DNA from 4 places in the Blautia sp. HCP3S3_C4 genome. Region 4 is predicted to be linked to each of the others. Evidence: predicted binding sites of a transcription regulator. Region 4 holds the regulator's gene; each other region holds the start of a gene.
The links. The regulator HrcA, encoded in region 4, represses chaperone genes, less so after heat shock. The targets are predictions, from matches to a motif close to TGTTAGCACTCNNNNNNNNNGAGTGCTAACA.
Positions count from the first base shown of each region.

Region 1: ACTNC6_RS12755 (Hsp20/alpha crystallin family protein) is a predicted target of HrcA. The motif match lies at 3,802-3,832, and genes of this name have one in related genera.
Region 2: clpB (ATP-dependent chaperone ClpB) is a predicted target of HrcA. The motif match lies at 2,176-2,206, and genes of this name have one in related genera.
Region 3: groES (co-chaperone GroES) is a predicted target of HrcA. The motif match lies at 3,533-3,563, and genes of this name have one in related genera.

Region 1 is NZ_JBQHWF010000014.1:84,086-89,078, forward strand. Features, by position in the region: gene nudC (NAD(+) diphosphatase) at 239-1,087, shown strand; gene ACTNC6_RS12745 (DnaJ C-terminal domain-containing protein) at 1,237-2,388, opposite strand; gene ACTNC6_RS12750 (Hsp20/alpha crystallin family protein) at 2,514-2,981, opposite strand; gene ACTNC6_RS12755 (Hsp20/alpha crystallin family protein) at 3,167-3,634, opposite strand; gene ACTNC6_RS12760 (ATP-binding protein) at 3,986-4,993, opposite strand, start outside.
Region 2 is NZ_JBQHWF010000001.1:390,727-395,719, forward strand. Features, by position in the region: gene ACTNC6_RS01785 (glycogen synthase) at 1-321, shown strand, start outside; gene ACTNC6_RS01790 (GGDEF domain-containing protein) at 475-1,218, opposite strand; gene ACTNC6_RS01795 (hypothetical protein) at 1,234-1,914, opposite strand; gene clpB (ATP-dependent chaperone ClpB) at 2,294-4,885, shown strand; gene ACTNC6_RS01805 (DUF4250 domain-containing protein) at 4,886-4,993, shown strand, end outside.
Region 3 is NZ_JBQHWF010000012.1:4,788-9,780, reverse strand. Features, by position in the region: gene ACTNC6_RS11350 (citrate/2-methylcitrate synthase) at 1-1,008, opposite strand, end outside; gene ACTNC6_RS11345 (MarR family winged helix-turn-helix transcriptional regulator) at 986-1,492, opposite strand; gene groL (chaperonin GroEL) at 1,566-3,179, opposite strand; gene groES (co-chaperone GroES) at 3,226-3,510, opposite strand; gene ACTNC6_RS11330 (MarR family winged helix-turn-helix transcriptional regulator) at 3,722-4,156, opposite strand; gene ACTNC6_RS11325 (hypothetical protein) at 4,523-4,882, opposite strand; gene ACTNC6_RS11320 (RloB family protein) at 4,891-4,993, opposite strand, start outside.
Region 4 is NZ_JBQHWF010000003.1:132,023-137,015, forward strand. Features, by position in the region: gene ACTNC6_RS04185 (hypothetical protein) at 49-231, shown strand; gene uvrB (excinuclease ABC subunit UvrB) at 457-2,457, shown strand; gene hrcA (heat-inducible transcriptional repressor HrcA) at 2,825-3,865, shown strand; gene grpE (nucleotide exchange factor GrpE) at 3,883-4,527, shown strand; gene dnaK (molecular chaperone DnaK) at 4,581-4,993, shown strand, end outside.

The DNA.
Region 1 (4,993 bases), on a different contig from region 4:
TGTAGCATTACCTCTTCCCATATTGGTTATACCAATTAATTTGTTGAAATGATTATATTACCATTGCTTTTAAAAATCAACTGTTTTTTCTGATTTTTTTACAGATTTCATTATAAATATTGCTTGATTTGATCAAATCGTAATCTCTTGTTTTTACAAAGTTCTCGTAATATACTGTAAACAGGCATTGACTTTTTATTGCCTGCACAATTTTATTAAAAGAAAAGGAACGATTGCTATGATTCAGGACATCGCACCACATACTTATCACAACGAATACAAACCTTCTGCCCCGGATAAAGATTGCTTTATCCTTGCATACGAAAAAGGCAGTATACTTCTTCCCCGCCAGGAACGGGATGCAGATATTACTTTCCCACGTTTCCGGGAGTTGGAGGAAAAGATCGCTGATCTTTACAGCAATTTTATTTATCTGTTTTCCATAGATGATCAGCGTTTCTACCTGATCCCGGAGCTGGATACCTCTCTGCTTCCGGACTATGAATTTCAGGATGTACGGATTCTTCGGACCGCTCAGCCACAGCATCTTGCATTTGCAGGAATTACAGGACATCAGCTTTTCCAGTGGTACAGCAAGCGCAGATACTGTGGCTGCTGTGGAAAGCCAATGGTTCACAGTCAGAAAGAACGTATGATGGAATGCCCTTCCTGCGGCAATCAGGAATATCCTGTTCTGTGTCCTGCAGTTATTGTAGGGATCACAAACGGAAATAAAATCATCCTGTCCAAATATGAAGGACGTCGATTCAAACGCTACGCTCTCATTGCAGGCTTTGCAGAAATCGGAGAAACAATTGAGGAGACTGTTCACAGAGAAGTGATGGAAGAAGTAGGTCTGAAAGTCAAAAATCTCCGCTACTACAAGAGCCAGCCATGGTCCTTCAGCGGCTCTCTGCTGTTTGGATTCTTCTGTGATGTAGACGGTGATGATACCCTGACCGTTGACCATGAAGAACTCTCCATGGCACAGTGGGTAGAACGTGACAAAATCCCGGATCAGGGCAATAATATCAGCCTGACCAAGGAAATGATGATGCTCTTCCGTGATGGAAAAGAACCCAGATAAACAATATTCTATATCAGAAAAAGCTCATAGAATATTTTTCCCTATTATGCTAAAAGGATACATACACGGTAATGTTACTGTGCATGTATCCTTTTCGTTTCTCTGTAAAATTGATTCACTATATGTTCAAAAATATTTCTGATTACTCTTCACGCCGCACTCCCGCTGCCAAATCCACGGCTTCTGCGGTTTCCATTACATTCCTGTTCGAATTCTTTCAGTTTCCGTCTTGCTTCCGGTGTCAGGTTTGTCGGAACTTCAATCTGTACAGTTGCATATTCATCACCGTGTACAGACGGATTATTCATTGCAACAATACCTTTGCCTCTCAGACGTATCTTCGTTCCGGACTGAGTACCCGGTTTGATGTTACAGAGAACATCACCGTAAATGGTGTGAACCTTCGCCTCACCACCAAATACTGCTGTTGTAAATGGGATATTTACAGTTGTATAAACATCTCTGCCTTCCCGTTTATATCCCGGTTTATCCTGAACATTTACTTTCAGAAGCAGGTCACCGGCTTCACCTCCGCCGACTCCCGGATAGCCTTTTCCCTTAAGTCTGATAGATTTACCGGATTCAATACCTGCCGGAATATTGACTTCATAGTTCTGGACGCCACCGTTGCTGCTCTGCAGGCGGATAACCTTCTTACCGCCAAAAGCAGCTTCATCAAAGCTGACAGTAACCTCTGCATGAAGATCCTCACCTTTGCTGCTGTAAGAACCGCCAAAGCCCTGACTGCGGAAATCACTTCCACCTGTACCAAAGCCACTGCCGAAGCCGCCAGTTCCATTGCTTCCGAATCCACCAAAACCACTTCCATGAAATCCACTTCCAGCGAAACCGTTGCTTCCGAAACCACTGGATGATTTACTCTTCTTAAATCCACCACCAAAGAGATTCTTCAGGATATCATCCATATCTTCGCCATTCTCAAAATGATATTCATGATAACCATTGCCATCACTGTATGAGCCATGGAAACCACCGCCAAATGGATTGCCCTGTGCTCCGCCAAAACCGCTGCCAAACGGGCTGCCCTGTGCATTTCCATAATTACCGGCACCTTCTTCAAAAGCAGCGTGACCAAACTGATCATACAGTTTACGCTTCTTCTCATCACTCAGAACATCATAGGCTTCGTTTACTTCCTTAAAATGCTCTGCTGCCGAAGCGTTTCCCTCATTGCTGTCCGGATGATATTTCTTGGCCAGTTTTCTGTATGCTTTCTTAATCGTTGCTGCATCCGCATTTTTGTTCACGCCCAGAACTTCATAGTAGTCTCTTTTCAATATCATCACCTTCCTTCATAAACACATTCTAACGCAATCATTCCTGACTTCATATTTCTGCAATCCTCATTATGCAAACAACGGGAAGCCAAAAGATTTGACCTCCCGTTGCTGTAACTTAACATCTATTATCCTTCAATGGAGATGCTGTGCTTCTGTTCCACTGCTGGCTTTGCTTCTTTCTTCGGAACAAATAATGTCAGGATACCATGTTTGAATTCTGCTTTGATGTCGTCCTGATGTACTTCTTTACCTACATAGAAGCTACGACTGCAGGCACCTGCATAACGTTCTCTGCGGATATAACGTCCTGTCTCTTTTTCCTTCTCATCTTTATCCAGACCTTTCTCTGCACTGATGGTCAGATAACCATTTTCAAGTGCTGCATGAACTTCATCTTTCTTAAATCCTGGAAGATCTACAATCAGTTCGTATCCGTTATTCATTTCCTTGATATCAGTTTTCATTACATGATTTGCTTTATGTCCATAAAGTTTCTTCTCTGCATCCTTCATTGCTCTGTCATCATAATAGAATGGGAAATCTCCAAAAAAGTCATCAAATAAATTTTCTCCAAAAATACTAGGCATTAACATAAGTCATATCTCCTTTTCTAATATATTTTATATATGTCAAATCTGTTCACCAGATTTACTTTCCAAATCTATCTTTACAGGTTTTTTCAACCTTTTATTTTCAATCTTTTAGTGTAAGCTTTTATTTTTATATCTGTTTTTAATCTCTGGCTGACCCTTAACGGGTCAGTCAGAATATTTATTCATCAGCCTTCAATGGCAATTGTTTTCTTCTGTTCTACTGCTGGTTTTGCTTCTTTCTTTGGTACAAATAATGTGAGGATACCATGTTTGAATTCTGCTTTAATGTCTTCTTTCTCAACTTCTTTACCTACATAGAAGCTACGGCTGCAGGCACCTGCGTAACGTTCCTTACGGATATAACGTCCTGTCTCTTTCTCCTGCTCATCTTTGTCCAGGCCTTTCTCTGCGCTGATAGTCAGATAACCATTCTCCAGGTCAGCCTTTACTTCATCTTTGGTAAATCCCGGAAGATCTACGACCAGTTCATAGCCTTTATCTGTTTCCTTGATATCAGTTTTCATTATATGGCTGGCTCTGCGTCCGTAAAGTTTCTTCTCTGTATCTTTCATTGCTCTGTCATCATAATAAAATGGAAAATCTCCAAAAAAGTCATCAAATAAATTTTCTCCAAAAATACTAGGCATCAACATAAGTCATCTCTCCTTTTCTATACCGTCCATCTGTATATGATGGACTCTCAGTTATGCATCTTTACCTTGTTTCTTTGGAACTTAGGTTATTCGGAATCTCATGGAACTTATTTCTTTGTTCTCTTTTTGTTCCCCTTCCTTTGTTCTAGCTGTAATATAACACTTATTATTAGCACTGTCAAGAGGTGAGTGCTAATTTTTTTGTGAAGAATTTGTGAATTGTGAACCGGCAAAAAAAAGACGCAACCCACATTTCTGTGACTTACGCCTTTCTCTGCTCATATTTTGTCATCCAGACTTTTAACTCTATTTATGATAACTTACTCATAACAACAGACCTTACAAATGACATTACTTTCCGCAGCACTCCACAATAGTTTTCTCTACATCTTCTATCTGAAATGGTTTTGCCAGATGTGCGGTCATGCCGGCTGCGAGACATCTTTTGGCATCTTCCTCAAATGCGTTTGCAGTCATTGCAATGATCGGAATTGTTTTTGCATCCGGCCGGTCCATGGCACGTATGGCTTTTGTTGCTGCAATCCCATCCATAACAGGCATCATAAAATCCATTAATATGGCATCAAAGGTTCCCGGAGGATTACTTTCGAAGTGCTCCACTGCCTGTCTGCCGTTTTCTACAACTGTAACCTTCGCACCGTCATCTGTCAGCAGCATTTCTACGATTTCTGCATTAAGCTCATTATCCTCGGCTGCCAGCAGATGCAGTCCACGAATATCATATTTCTCTGCAATTTCCTTATCCTTTTTCTGTTCCCGGGCAATCTCAAATGGAATGGTAATGACAAACACAGTTCCAACGCCCACCTGACTTGTCACTTCAATACTTCCATTCATCTGCTCAATCAATCCCTTAGTGATCGCCATTCCCAGACCGGTTCCCTGATAAACACTCCGGGCATCTGTTTTTTCCTGTGAAAACGGATCAAAAATGCGGCTCAGGAACTCTGCACTCATCCCTATACCTGTATCAGAAATCGTCCATCTGTATGTACAGATTCCATCATGTACATCTGCTGCCTCCATTACCGTAGTAATCTTTCCTCCCGGTCGGTTATACTTAATACAGTTTCCATAGATATTCAGAAAAATCTGACGAAGATGCAGTGAGCTTCCATAGACATACGGATAAGGAATATCCTCCTTATTTTTCTCATAAATCCACTGAATGTCCTCATCTGCTGCCCTGTGCGTGATAATGCTCTCAATCTCATAGATCAAGTCTTTGAGGCAGATATATTCATGTGTCAGAACAATATGACCTTCCTCTATTTTACTCATCTGCAGAACATCATTGATAAGGGAGAGCAGATGATCCGCTGCTATCTTCATCTTTTT
Region 2 (4,993 bases), on a different contig from region 4:
CCATCAAGATTTGAACCATGTGGACTTACACAGCTTATAGCCATGAGATATGGTGCAGTTCCGATTGTAAGAGAGACCGGAGGACTCAAAGATACGGTTCAGCCTTATAATATGTTTGAGAATACAGGAAACGGTTTTACATTTGACAGATATGAAAGCGGGCTGCTTTACGACGCGATAAACAGAGCAAAGACTCTCTATTTCGAGAACAGAAAATCCTGGGATGATATGGTGATCCGCGATATGAATAAAGATGTTTCCTGGGAAAAGAGTGCAAAACAGTACAAAGATATGTATGTAGGTTTAACGCCAAGAGATTAGTGTGCTGACAATATGTTCAGACGTAATGCTGCCAGGCACCATTAAATTACCTGAGCACAGTAATCGAGTAGAGAACATGCCCTCGCTGGGCACGTAAAAAGGGATTTCTGCCCCGGCAACTGATTGCCCGGATGGCAGAAATCCCTTTTCTTTTTATGGACGCACCCCGTTCCCACTAGAGACGGGTGTGCCAGAGGACAGTTTCTTTGCCCGGTAATATTCCTGTTTCTGGGCATACATGGACAAATCTGCTGCCTTGGTAAGCTGCTCTACGGACAAATCCGGATGGTCGCCGGCAAAGGCACACCCGGAGGAAATACTCAGCGTCCCCACCTTTGTCCCGGACCAGGCCGCCGCAATCCGTTGCAGCGCCGCCAGAATTTCCTGCGCCTGGGCTTGGGTCATTTGACCCAGCACTACGAACTCATCTCCACCGATGCGGAAGATTTTCCCCCGATCCCCCACCGCCTGGGTGATACATTGGGCAGCGCCGCATATCAGCTCGTCCCCTGCCTCATGCCCCAGGGCATCGTTGACACCCTTTAAGCCGTTGATGTCCATGAGAAAGACGGTCAGATCTGCCGGAACGGAATCCGCGTACTGCTCCAGACACTCATGATACGCCAGCCGACTGAATACGCCGGTCAGAACATCTACGGAGCTTTTCATACGCTGCTCCATCAGCTTTTTGTTCATCCGAATCCGCTGTGCCGTATAATACTCGTAAATCCATTGAATCAGAACGCTGACAACACTAAAGAGCGCCAACAGAGCCACCAGCGTTTGCAACAAAAAGGCGGTGATATTTTGGTGCAGGTTTTCGCTGACATCTATGCCTTGCAGGTACAGCTCCTTGAAGATGGCCTTTCGCAGAAACAGGATGCACAGAATGCCCACCACTACCGCAACGGTTTACGAATAGATCAGCTGCTTCCGGTTTCCGGACTCTTGCATTGCCGGAGGACAGTCGCATAGCTGCGACAATCTGTTTTTCACCGACTTCCTAGTCAGAACCCAATGGATGCTGCAGCAGGCGATGATCGCCAGGACATAGGACAGCCAGTCCCGAAATATGGGATAGGAAAACAGATTCTCTAAAATCATTTGCCGCAGCATAGGGAAGCTGCAATATAACGCGGCAAAAACGCACAGCCCATGAAGAAAGGTGCTGGCAGCCGCAATCCCCGCAATGCCCAGATAGACATACATGCGAGGCTTCCGAAAATAAAGGTCAAAGAGCCAACCGGCTCTCGCCGCAAACAGCACGCGAGCAAATACCAGCATTATGGATCCAAGGGGCATTCCGCTGGCAAAGGGAGAAAATATCCGGTCGAGCTGGGACAGGCTGTAGGTGCCGATCCACATGGACGTGACCACAAAAACGCATACCACCGGCACACTCCCCTGTGCCCCCAGCATCATAGCCGCCACAATCACAAGAATGTGCAACGTGGTGGTGGAAATGGCCGGAAGCTCAATGTATCCCAGATAAGAAAAGGCAAACACCGCTTCCCAGGCCATCAGCATCAGGATGATCTCCTGCAATTTCTTTTTCGTCAGAGCAATCCCATATCGCTGTCGAAAACGCTCCATACTCCTTACTCCTTCACATCCTTTTCTTCATGTATTATACTTATTCCTGTGTGAAAAGCAATACGATTCATAAATCTTTGCAAACATCAACCTGGACGAGCTTCATGCAAAGCATTCCAAATATTATCGTGAAGAAGCATACCGCCTGTTAGATGCACTCCTGAAACAGTACAACACATAAGAAACATCTTTTCGTAGGAACTTATATAACGTTAAGTGAAATCAAAAACTGTAAATGAAAAATTTTAGAGGAGTTGAAAAAATTAGCACTCACCTCTTGACAGTGCTAACAACATGTGTTATATTACATGCAGAACAAAGAAAACAACATATTTCTCCTGTGGGAGAGATATTTCTCATATAAGAGGAGGGTTAGCCTATGAATATCAGTAAATTTACACAGAAATCCGTACAGGCTGTCCAGGATCTGGAGAAGGTTGCTTATCAGTTTGGCAATCAGGAGATGGAAGAGGAGCATCTTTTATATGCTTTGCTGGAACAGGAAGACAGCCTGATTCTTAAACTGATCGAGAAGATGGAGATAGATAAAGATTATTTCAGAAATTCTCTGAATCAGGCACTGGATGCCAGGGTTAAGGTATCCGGCGGTGAACTTCGTGTCGGACAGTACCTGAACAAGGCTCTGGTCAGTGCAGAGGATGAAGCAAAGGCAATGGGAGATGAATATGTCTCTGTAGAGCATCTCTTCCTTGCTTTATTAAGATATCCAAGTCCGAGCATGAAGAAGCTGTTTCAGGAATTTGGCATTACTAAGGAGCGTTTCCTGCAGGCACTTTCTACAGTACGAGGCAATCAGCGTGTAGTCAGTGACAATCCGGAAGCTACTTATGATACTTTGAATAAATATGGCGAGGATTTAGTCGAAAAGGCACGTAACCAGAAGCTGGATCCTGTGATCGGACGTGATGAGGAAATCCGTAATATCATCAGAATCCTTTCACGTAAGACCAAGAACAATCCGGTGCTTATCGGTGAGCCTGGTGTAGGTAAGACTGCAGCAATCGAGGGCCTTGCACAGCGAATCGTGGCAGAGGATGTGCCGGAAGGTCTGAAGGATAAGAAGATTTTTGCCCTGGACATGGGCGCTCTGGTAGCAGGTGCCAAATACAGAGGTGAGTTTGAGGAACGTCTGAAAGCAGTCCTTGAAGAAGTAAAGAAGAGTGAAGGAAACATCATTCTTTTCATTGATGAGTTACATCTGATCGTTGGTGCAGGTAAGACAGATGGAGCTATGGATGCCAGCAATATGCTGAAGCCTATGCTTGCCAGAGGTGAGCTTCACTGTATTGGTGCCACAACTCTGGATGAGTACCGTCAGTATATTGAGAAAGATGCAGCTCTGGAACGTCGTTTCCAGCCGGTTATGGTGGATGAGCCCACAGTGGAGGATACCATTTCCATTCTTCGTGGTCTGAAGGAGAGATATGAGGTCTTCCATGGTGTTAAGATTACAGACAGTGCACTGGTTGCAGCAGCTACACTTTCACATAGATATATCACAGACCGTTTTCTTCCTGATAAGGCTATTGACCTGGTGGATGAGGCCTGTGCCCTGATCAAGACAGAGCTGGACTCCATGCCTTCAGAGCTGGATGAACAGCGCCGTAAGATCATGCAGCTGGAGATCGAGGAATCTGCACTGAAGAAAGAGACAGATAACCTGAGTAAGGAACGTCTGGAAACACTTCAGAAGGAGCTGGCAGAGCTTCGTGATACCTTTAATACACAGAAAGCACAGTGGGATAATGAGAAGCATTCTGTAGAAAAATTACAGAAGCTTCGTGAGCAGATCGAGGATGTGAATAAGCAGATCCAGAAAGCAAAACAGAATTATGATCTGGAGAAGGCTGCACAGTTACAGTACGGCGAACTTCCGAAATTACAGCAGCAGCTGGAAATCGAAGAAAAGAGTGTGAAAGAAAGTGACAGAAGTCTGGTTCATGAGGCAGTTACTGATGATGAGATCGCAAGGATTATTTCCAGATGGACCGGTATTCCTGTAACAAGACTGACAGAAGGCGAGAGAGCCAAACTCCTTGCTCTGGAAGATCAGCTTCACAAGAGAGTTGTAGGCCAGGATGAAGGTGTGAAGAGGGTTACAGATGCAATCCTTCGTTCCAAAGCCGGCATCAAGGATCCGACCAAACCTATCGGTTCCTTCCTGTTCCTTGGTCCTACAGGTGTAGGTAAGACAGAGCTTGCCAAAACTCTGGCAGAGAATCTGTTTGATGATGAACAGAATATGGTCAGAATTGATATGAGTGAATACATGGAGAAGTATTCTGTATCCAGACTGATCGGAGCGCCTCCCGGATATGTAGGATATGAGGAGGGCGGCCAGCTTACTGAGGCAGTCCGCCGTAAACCATACAGTGTTGTACTTTTCGATGAGATTGAGAAAGCACATCCGGATGTGTTTAACGTACTGTTGCAGGTACTGGATGATGGACGTATCACAGATTCTCAGGGACGTACAGTTGACTTTAAGAATACAATTCTTATCATGACTTCCAACATCGGTTCTCCGTATCTGCTGGATGGTATTGATGAGAATGGAGAGATCAAACCTGAGGCTCAGAGCCAGGTTATGGATGACCTGAGAGGTCATTTCCGTCCGGAATTCCTGAACCGTCTGGATGAAATAATTATGTTCAAGCCCTTGACAAAATCCAATATTGGTAAGATAGTAGACTTGATGGTCGGCGAGCTTGACAAACGTCTTGCAGACCAGGAGCTTTCCCTAGAACTGACAGATGCAGCCAAGGATCAGGTTATCGAGAATGGCTATGACCCGGTATATGGTGCACGTCCGCTGAAACGTTATCTGCAGAAATATGTGGAGACTCTTGCGGCACGAAAGATTTTGTCCGGAGATGTTCACGCAGGTGATACTCTGGTGCTGGATGTTCAGAATGGGGAATTCATTGTTACGGTAAAGGACGGAAACTAAATGATACCCAAAGATCCAATGATTCTGCTGAGTTATGTGAATACTCAGCTCAGGGATTACTATGATTCCCTGGAAGCACTCTGCACATGCAGAGGATTGAAGAAAGAC
Region 3 (4,993 bases), on a different contig from region 4:
CGGATCAGAAATAGAATATACTGCATGTCCCATTCCATAGATTAAGCCCTTTTGGTCAAATGCATCTTTATCAACAATCCTTCTTAAGTATGCTTCTATCTCATCCTTATCTGAATAATCCTTTATATGCGCCCTAATATCATCCATCATTTCCATTACCTTAATGTTGGCACCTCCGTGTTTTGGTCCTTTTAGCGAACACATTGCTGCTGCCATCGTAGAATAAGTGTCAGACCCGGATGACGTAACGACTCTTGTGGTAAATGTAGAATTATTACCTCCTCCATGTTCCATATGCAAAATGAGTGCCGTATCTAAAACCTTTGCCTCTGTAAGGGTATATTTCCTGTCTGGTCGCAGAAGCATCAATAGATTTTCCGCGGTGGAAAGCTGTTTATCGGGATGATGAATATACATACTCTCATTTTTTTCATAATGATTGTAAGCATTATATCCATATACTGCCAACAATGGGAGCTCACTGATGAGCTGGATGCACTGACGCAGCGAATTGCTGACACTTGGTTCTTTTACCTTTTTATCATAAGATGCCAGGGTAAGAATACTTCGGGTCATGGAATTCATGACATCCTCCGAAGGTGCTTTCATAATGACATCCCTTGTAAAATTGGTTGGCAATGTCCTACACTCTCCAATAATTCTATCGAAGTCTTCCTTCTCTCTTTCATCAGGCAGTTTTCCCATCAAAAGAAGATATGCTATTTTTTCAAATCCAAACTCATTTTGTCCTAAACAATGAATCAAATCTTCCACTCGATAGCCCCGGTACCACAATTCCCCATCGCAGGGAATCTTCTGATTATCAACAATTTTTGAAGACACTATTTTTGATATGTTGGTAAGTCCTGTAAGGACACCTTTCCCATTTTCATCTCTAAGCCCTTTGTTTACGCCATATTCTTCAAATAACCGCGGAGCAATGTTATCATTTTTCAGACAAACTGCTTCCAATTCTTCAAAATAATCATTCATCTGCTCCGTTGTCATCTCTATTCACCTCCAGATTCTCCACCTCACTGCTCATAATAGTTTCCAACTGCTTCATAAGCTGTAGTAACTGAATCAAATTATCCTTTCCAAACTTTTCGAACACCTTCCCGTAATACTTCTTAAGTGTTTCTTCCTGCGCCCTTAACAGGCTTCGTCCGCTTTCAGTAATTGTAACATAGGTGCCCTCACTGCCGTTACCGTCATGAGACCATAATACATATCCTACGTCTCGTAGCTTTTCTACCATTTTAGAAATCTGTCGCATCGTCATCTGAAGCTTGTCCGCTAAATCCTTCAGATAGACTCGTCCTGAATAAATGTCGGATGTCTCCTCCATTGCAATATATTGTAATGCAATGTATTCCGGGATACTCATTTTCATAAAGACATCTTTTCTATGCTCCCGGTTAAACAAGTGCCTTTGGTATATCAATTCGTTGGACAGCTTTATAATATCTGTATTTCCTATAGTTTCTGCCATATTACTCCTCCTTTATTTAAAATAAGGGAAGCAACAGACTGTCACTTCCCTTCGTAAAAGAGAATGGATTATTTTAATAGCCCATTTCCGGTTGTGCCGGCATTGCAGGTGCTTTTTCCTTAATATTTGCCACAGCAGCCTCCGTTGTTAATAAGGTTGATGACACACTAATCGCATTGGAAAGTGCACTTCTTGTAACCTTGACAGGATCAATAATTCCTGCATCGACCATATTGACGTACTGTTCAGAAATTGCATCAAAGCCTATGCCCTCATCTGACTCCTTTACCTTATTGATGATGACAGCACCCTCTAGGCCTGCATTTTCAGCAATGGCACGAAGCGGAGCCTCCAATGCCTTGGCTACAATCTCTGCTCCTGTTCTCTCATCACCCTCCATGCTTGATATCATGTCATATACTGCCTTTTGTGCGTGAACATAAGCAGATCCGCCGCCACTGATGATGCCCTCTGACACAGCAGCCCTAGTGGCATTTAATGCATCCTCTATACGATACTTAGCTTCCTTCATCTCTGTTTCAGTTGCGGCTCCAATCTTAATAACTGCAACACCACCGCCGAGCTTAGCCACCCGGTCTACCAGCTTATCCCTGTCGTACTCAGAAGCATCTGCAGCCTGTCTCTTAATCATTGCGATTCTTTCTTCAATGTCCTGTTTCTTGCCCTCGCCATCCACGATGGTTGTATGTTCCTTTGTTACTTTAACTGATTTAGTCTGTCCAAGCATATCAACTGTGATATCCTTTAATTGCATGCCAAGGTCATCGAGTACTGCCTGTCCACCTGTCAGAATTGCAATATCCTTTAACATCTCCTTACGACCATCACCATACCCCGGTGCCTTTACAGCTACGACCTTGAGTGTGCCTCTCAACCTGTTTACGATTAGTGTTGTAAGTGCTTCACCCTCTACGTCATCTGCAATAATCAGCATTTCTCTTCCCTGCTGCATTACCTGCTCCAATATAGGAAGAATATCCTTTATATTAGATATCTTTTTGTCCGTAATCAAAATGTATGGATGATTCATATTAGCTATCATCTTTTCTTTATCATCACACATGTAAGCAGATAAATAACCGTTGTCAAACTGCATTCCCTCTACAACCTCTATCTCTGTCTGCATCGTCTTTGATTCTTCTATTGTGATGACGCCATTCTCTCCAACCTTTTCCATTGCATCGGCAATCATTGTTCCGACTTCATCATTACCTGCAGATATTGCAGCAACCTTTGCAATGTGATCTTTTCCGGTTACAGGCTTGCTCATTTTAACCAGTGCTTCAATAGTTGTATCTGCTGCTTTCTTCATTCCTTTTCGCAAAATAATTGGATTTGCACCTGCTGCTATATTTTTCATACCCTCGCCTACTAGAGCCTGTGCCAAAACAGTTGCCGTTGTCGTGCCGTCTCCTGCAATGTCATTCGTTTTGGTTGCGACCTCTTTCACAAGTTGTGCACCCATATTCTCATAAGGATCTTCCAGTTCAATCTCCTTTGCAATCGTAACACCATCGTTCGTAATCAAAGGAGTTCCGTAAGATTTATCCAATACAACGTTACGTCCCTTAGGTCCGATTGTCACCTTTACTGTATCTGCCAGCTTATCAACGCCTGCTTCCATCTTTTTTCTTGCATCGATATCAAACAAAATTTCCTTTGCCATGTTAATTCCTTCTTTCTACATATAAAATAACTGTATTTTTATTTTACTACTCCACAATTGCAATAATATCGGACTGATTTACGATGATATATTCCTCATCCTCCAACTTAACATCTGTACCGGAATACTGAGAATAAATCACACGGTCGCCTTCTTTTACCTGCATTTCTGTTTTCTTTCCATTCTTTTCACTTCCAGGTCCTACTGCAATGACAACAGCTGTCTGTGGCTTTTCTTTTGCACTATCCGGTAATATAATTCCGGACTGGGTTTTTTCTTCTGCTTCCTGCTGTTTTAAAACAACACGCTCTCCTAATGGTTTTAACTGCATAATCATTACCTCTTTTCTTTATTGTTAGCACTCTTTTGTATTGAGTGCTACTTATTTTGTAAAAAATATATGCTTCATATGAAGCATATATAAACAGTTTGTTTCCAAACTGTTTGTTTAAAAAGGATTATAGCACATAAAAAACCTATGTCAACCCATTTTTTCAAAAGAAATAAAAAAATTGCACACCGATTACTCGGTGTAACAATTCCTAGTCATTCTCCAACAATCTGTCTATATTATGACTAATCTGCTCAGACACCCGGTTAAATACCGCCAAAGAACTTTCATCAATTCCTTCCACCACCTTGGCGGTTAACTCTGCCCAGAGAATCTCCATTTCCTGACAAAGATGTTCCGACGCATCAGTCAGCTCATATTTCACATATCTACGATCTTTATCATCTCTTTTGCATACAATGTATCCTTGTTTAACAAGATTCTCTAAAGTAGTAGACATATGACCTTTATTCATCTGCGTGTACCGACATATATCCGTCAATGTTGTTATATCATCATAATGAGATAGCAAATAAACAACTTCCAGTTCCAATCTGTTTAGGTTTGTCTTATTTTTTACATCAACCATAGCTTTTTCAAGAAGACGATTAAACTTTCCACCTCTCAAATTTTTTTCAATATTCATCAAAATTTCACTCCTATTTTGTTTTTACTCTTTTTACAAAATATCAAATTAATCCATCAAAATTTTTTTCATGGGACATCTTATCGTTTATCATATCATATCGCCTACATTTTTTCCACATAAACCACCCCAGTATTTCACTGCCCGAGTGCCATCAAATCCTATTTCTATACTCTTACTTCAAATCCGTTCTTGAACATGAATCTTATATCGTCCTTGGATTTCACAATCACTTCCTGTACAAGACTGCTCCAAATCCCGGCATCGAACTCGCAGGTTATGACGTCCTGCTTTTCCAAAGTGCGAATGAATCCTTTAAACAATTCTCGCTTTGCCTTCTTGCTTTCAATCTGCTCTGCGATATCATCATACCCAGCCTGCTTTGCTTTTCGGTGCGGCTTTTTCAACAATGTACAAACCCTCTCGAAGCTTTTCCAACGTCGTCCTCTCGTCCGTATTCCAGCAAGCACGAAAAGCATACTCAAACGAAAATATCATATCACAGGCACGTTCCCAAACCTGCGTAAACAGTTTTTCATCCAGCGGGGTATTATCATCATTTTGATAGGAATTCACATATGATGTTCTGTTTAATGTTATTCCCCATTTGTTATCAAGCCCTTCCAATTCTTTTGCAAGAAAAGCCCGATCCTTTTCGCTTAATTCTGCTAATGTACCGTGTTCATCAGCCACCTGCGGTCCCCATATAATCAATTCTTCAAACATAACCCCTCCTATTGCTTGCTATTCAAATACTCCACCAATTCCGCAACCGTTGTGACCGGGTTACTTTCTCTGGACAGAATTTCTGTATGTTCGGCTTGCAGCACAGACACT
Region 4 (4,993 bases):
ACTCTGTTGTTAAAGAATAATTTCTCTCCTAAGGCAGTATCCAAGTTGATGGGACATGCAAGAGAGTTGATAACCATGGATGTGTATGGAGATAATGGAAATATTATAGCTGAGGAGATCCCGCCGGAATTGCTTTCTTATATGGAAGAAGTGTTACCGGAAAAGAAGAAGGATAATACAGAAAATGTTCTAGATACGATGATAAATGTAGAAAAATTTTCAAAGAACTAACGTTCGGTTTGTATATACAATTCCATATTTCCATGATATAATATCTCTTACATTTGAGTGTTAATTCGTCCACGTCAGTTTTACTACTTTTTATAAGTCTATAAAATGTCAGGTGGTGAACAGAATTCGTCGAGAGGCATATTTGGGCAAAATCAGAGAATGTGCTTCGACGAATTTCTGCCTGATAGACGAACTTTTTTGATATAAAAACCAGGAGGTGCTTTTGTGCAGAATTCACAACAAATCTTCAAATTACATTCCGAATACCAACCCACCGGTGACCAGCCACAGGCAATTGAGAAACTGGTCAAAGGATTCAAAGAAGGCAACCAGTTCGAGACTTTGCTGGGTGTCACAGGTTCCGGTAAGACCTTCACCATGGCGAACGTTATCGCCCAGTTAAATAAGCCAACTTTGGTACTTGCGCACAATAAAACACTTGCAGCACAGCTGTACGGTGAGTTTAAGGAATTCTTCCCTGAGAACGCAGTGGAATATTTTGTCTCCTATTATGACTACTATCAGCCGGAGGCTTATGTCCCGTCTTCAGACACCTATATTGCCAAAGACTCCTCCATCAATGACGAGATTGACAAACTCCGTCTCTCTGCCACAGCCGCAATGTCAGAGCGGAAAGACGTAGTGGTCATTTCCTCCGTTTCCTGTATCTACGGACTGGGTTCCCCTCAGGAATTCTTTGACATGATGATTTCCCTGCGTCCGGGAATGACCAAAGACCGGGATGAGGTAATCCGGGAACTGATCGACATTCAATATACCAGAAATGAGATGGACTTCCACCGAAGTACCTTCCGTGTCCGTGGAGATACCCTGGAAATTTTCCCTGCCAACAGCTCCGACACAGCCGTGAGAGTAGAATTTTTCGGAGATGAGATTGACCGTATTTCAGAAATTGATATATTGACAGGAGAAATCAAATGCCAGCGTTCTCATATCAGCATTTTCCCTGCGTCCCACTATGTAGTGCCTGCAGAACAGATCCAGAAAGCAGCCGTAGCCATAGAAGAAGAATTAAAAGAACGTGTAGAGTATTTCAAAAGCGAGGACAAGCTTCTGGAAGCCCAGCGAATCTCAGAACGCACCAATTTCGACATTGAAATGATGAAAGAAACTGGATTCTGTTCAGGAATCGAAAATTATTCCAGACATCTGTCAGGATTAAAGCCCGGACAGCCGCCATACACACTGCTGGACTATTTTGGAGATGACTTCTTACTTATTATAGATGAATCTCATATCACAGTACCTCAGGTAGGAGGAATGTATGCCGGTGACCAGAGCAGGAAGCAGACGCTGGTAGACTACGGATTCCGGCTTCCTTCAGCCAAAGATAACCGCCCCTTAAGCTTCGAGGAATTCGAATCCAAACTGGATCAGGTCATGTTTGTATCTGCCACTCCGGGACAATATGAGTATGATCACGAACTCCTCCGCGCAGAACAGATCATCCGTCCAACCGGACTTCTGGATCCGAAGGTAGAAGTCCGCCCCATTGAAGGACAGATTGACGACCTGATCGGGGAAGTAAATAAAGAAGTGTCAAAGAAACACAAAATCCTGATTACCACCCTCACCAAACGAATGGCAGAAGACCTAACAGAATATATGAAAGAAGTAGGAATCAGAGTCCGTTACCTCCATTCCGATATTGATACCTTAGAGCGTGCCCGCATCATCCGGGATATGCGTCTGGATGTTTTTGATGTCCTGGTAGGAATCAACCTCCTTCGAGAAGGCCTGGACATCCCGGAAATCACCCTGGTAGCAATCCTGGATGCAGACAAAGAAGGTTTCCTCCGTTCCGAAACCTCCCTCATCCAGACCATCGGACGAGCTGCCCGAAATAGCGAAGGTCACGTGATCATGTACGCAGACAACATGACCGATTCCATGCACAAAGCCATCACCGAAACCAACCGCCGCCGAACCATTCAGGAAGCCTACAACAAAGAACACGGAATTACTCCGACTACTATCAAAAAAGCAGTCCGCGATCTCATCGCCGTATCCAAAGCAGTAGCCGAAACCGAAGTCCGACTCCAGAAAGACCCAGAGTCCATGACCCGTACAGAACTCACCAAACTCATCGCCCAGGTAGAAAAACAAATGCGCGCCGCAGCCGCAGATCTCAACTTCGAACAAGCTGCAGAACTCCGCGATAAAATGATCGACCTGAAAAAGAACCTGGATACACTAGACAAATAATGTTTCTTAATCCAGCCCATCAGAGTGTGAAATCCTGCGTCAGATATCTTTGCCGTGCGTCAGCACGCCTGCAGATATCTTCCTTGTCTTTCGCACTCTGCTGAACTGTCTTAAATGCATTATTTACTAGGACTGCTATAGTATCTCTTAGCGTCCGAAACCGCACACAATATTAATAATTTCTCCTAGCGTCCCTTTCTATAACATAATCTTAATAATCCCCATTGTTCATAAAATAACAAAAAATTCACAAAATAATATTGACAAACCCAATCAAGAGTGCTATCTTATGAGCATAAGCTGTTAGCACTCCTAAAAGTTGAGTGCTAACAGCCCGAAAACAAAGGCAGCAAAGGAGTGGAATTTCATGGATCAGGTATTAGATGATCGTAAAAAGAAAATACTAAAAGCCATCATCAAAACCTACATGGAAACAGGCGAACCGGTGGGTTCCCGGACCATTTCCAAGTTTGCAGATTTAAATGTAAGCTCTGCCACCATCCGGAATGAGATGTCAGATCTGACAGATATGGGATATATCGTACAGCCCCACACCTCAGCCGGAAGAATTCCTTCTGATAAGGGTTATCGCCTCTACGTAGACGAGTTGATGAAAGAAAAGGAATCAGAGGTACAGGAAATCAGAGATTTCATGATCGAGAAAACTGACAAACTGGATAAAATGCTGAAACAGGTAGCGAAGGTGCTTGCCTCCAATACTAATTATGCAACAATGATCTCTGTTCCACAGTACAGCGGAAGCAAGATTAAATTCATTCAGCTTTCACGTGTAACACCCCTTCAGCTTGTGGCAGTAGTAGTGAGTGATAACAATGTCATCCGAAACCAGATCATTGATCTGGACGGGGAGATGGACGATCAGACAATCCTGAAATTAAATCTTCTTCTTAATACCAATTTAAATGGCGTACCGATCCAGGATATCAACCTGGGAATGATCGCCCGCCTCAAGGAACAGGCTGGTGCTCACAGTTCTGTAGTTGGTACAGTCCTTGATGCAGTGGCAGATACCATTCAGGTAGATGAAGACGATATGCAGATATATACTTCAGGAGCAACAAACATTTTCAAGTATCCGGAGCTTGCAGACACAAGTAAAGCGAGCGGGCTGATTTCAGCATTTGAAGAAAAGCAGGATCTGGTAGACCTGGTAAAAGAGAGAATGTCTGATACAGAGAACACAGGAATTCAGGTATACATTGGTGATGAGATGCCGGTGCAGACTATGAAGGACTGCAGTGTGGTCACAGCCACTTACGAGCTTGGAAAGGGATTGCATGGCACTATCGGTATCATCGGTCCTAAGCGTATGGATTACGCAAATGTAGTTGACAGCCTGAAGGCTTTGAAAGTCCAGCTGGACGAACTGATTAAGAAAGAGAGTTAGAAAGGCGGTAATAGAGAGTGTCAGAAGAAACAAAGAACACAGCTCAGGAAGAAGAGACAACAGAGACTCCTGTAACAGAAGAAACTGTTGAAAATGAACCTGAGGTTGTAGAAAACGGTGAAGCTGAAACAGAAGAAATCCCGGTAGAGGACGGAGATGAGGAAGCTTCCCAGGATGATGTTAAAGACAGCAAATCAAAAGCTTCTTTCTTCGGCAAGAAGAAAAAAGAGAAAGATAAATTTGAACAGCAGATCGAAGAACTTACAGACAGACTGAAACGAAACATGGCTGAGTTCGATAACTTCCGTAAGAGAACGGAGAAAGAGAAATCCAGCATGTATATCATCGGAGCCAAGGACATCGTTGAGAAAATCCTTCCGGTTGTGGATAACTTCGAGAGAGGTCTTGCACAGGCACCGGAAGGAGATTCTTTCGCAGATGGAATGAAGATGATCTACAAACAGCTGCTCACCACATTAGATGAGCTGGGTGTGAAACCAATTGAAGCAGTCGGTAAGGAATTTGATCCGAACTTCCATAACGCAGTGATGCATGTGGAGGATGAAGAAGCCGGTGAGAATATTGTGGTAGAAGAATTCCAGAAAGGTTACACTTACAAGGATTTCGTAGTACGTCACAGTATGGTAAAAGTAGCCAACTAATAAATTTAGAATATATCAAAATTAATTGAGAATAAATTAGGAGGAACAAGATTATGGGAAAAATCATTGGTATTGACTTAGGTACAACAAACAGCTGTGTAGCTGTAATGGAAGGTGGACAGCCAACAGTTATCGCTAATACAGAAGGCGCAAGAACAACACCATCAGTTGTTGCTTTCACAAAAACAGGAGAACGTCTTGTAGGTGAACCTGCAAAACGTCAGGCAGTAACAAACGCAGAGAGAACAATCTCTTCCATTAAAAGAGAGATGGGTACTGACTATCGTGTAACAATCGACGACAAGAAATATTCCCCACAGGAAATTTCCGCTATGATTCTTCAGAAACTGAAAAAAGATGCAGAAGGATACCTTGGTGAGAAAGTTACAGAAGCAGTTATCACAGTTCCTGCATATTTCAATGATGCTCAGCGTCAGGCAACAAAAGATGCAGGTAAGATCGCAGG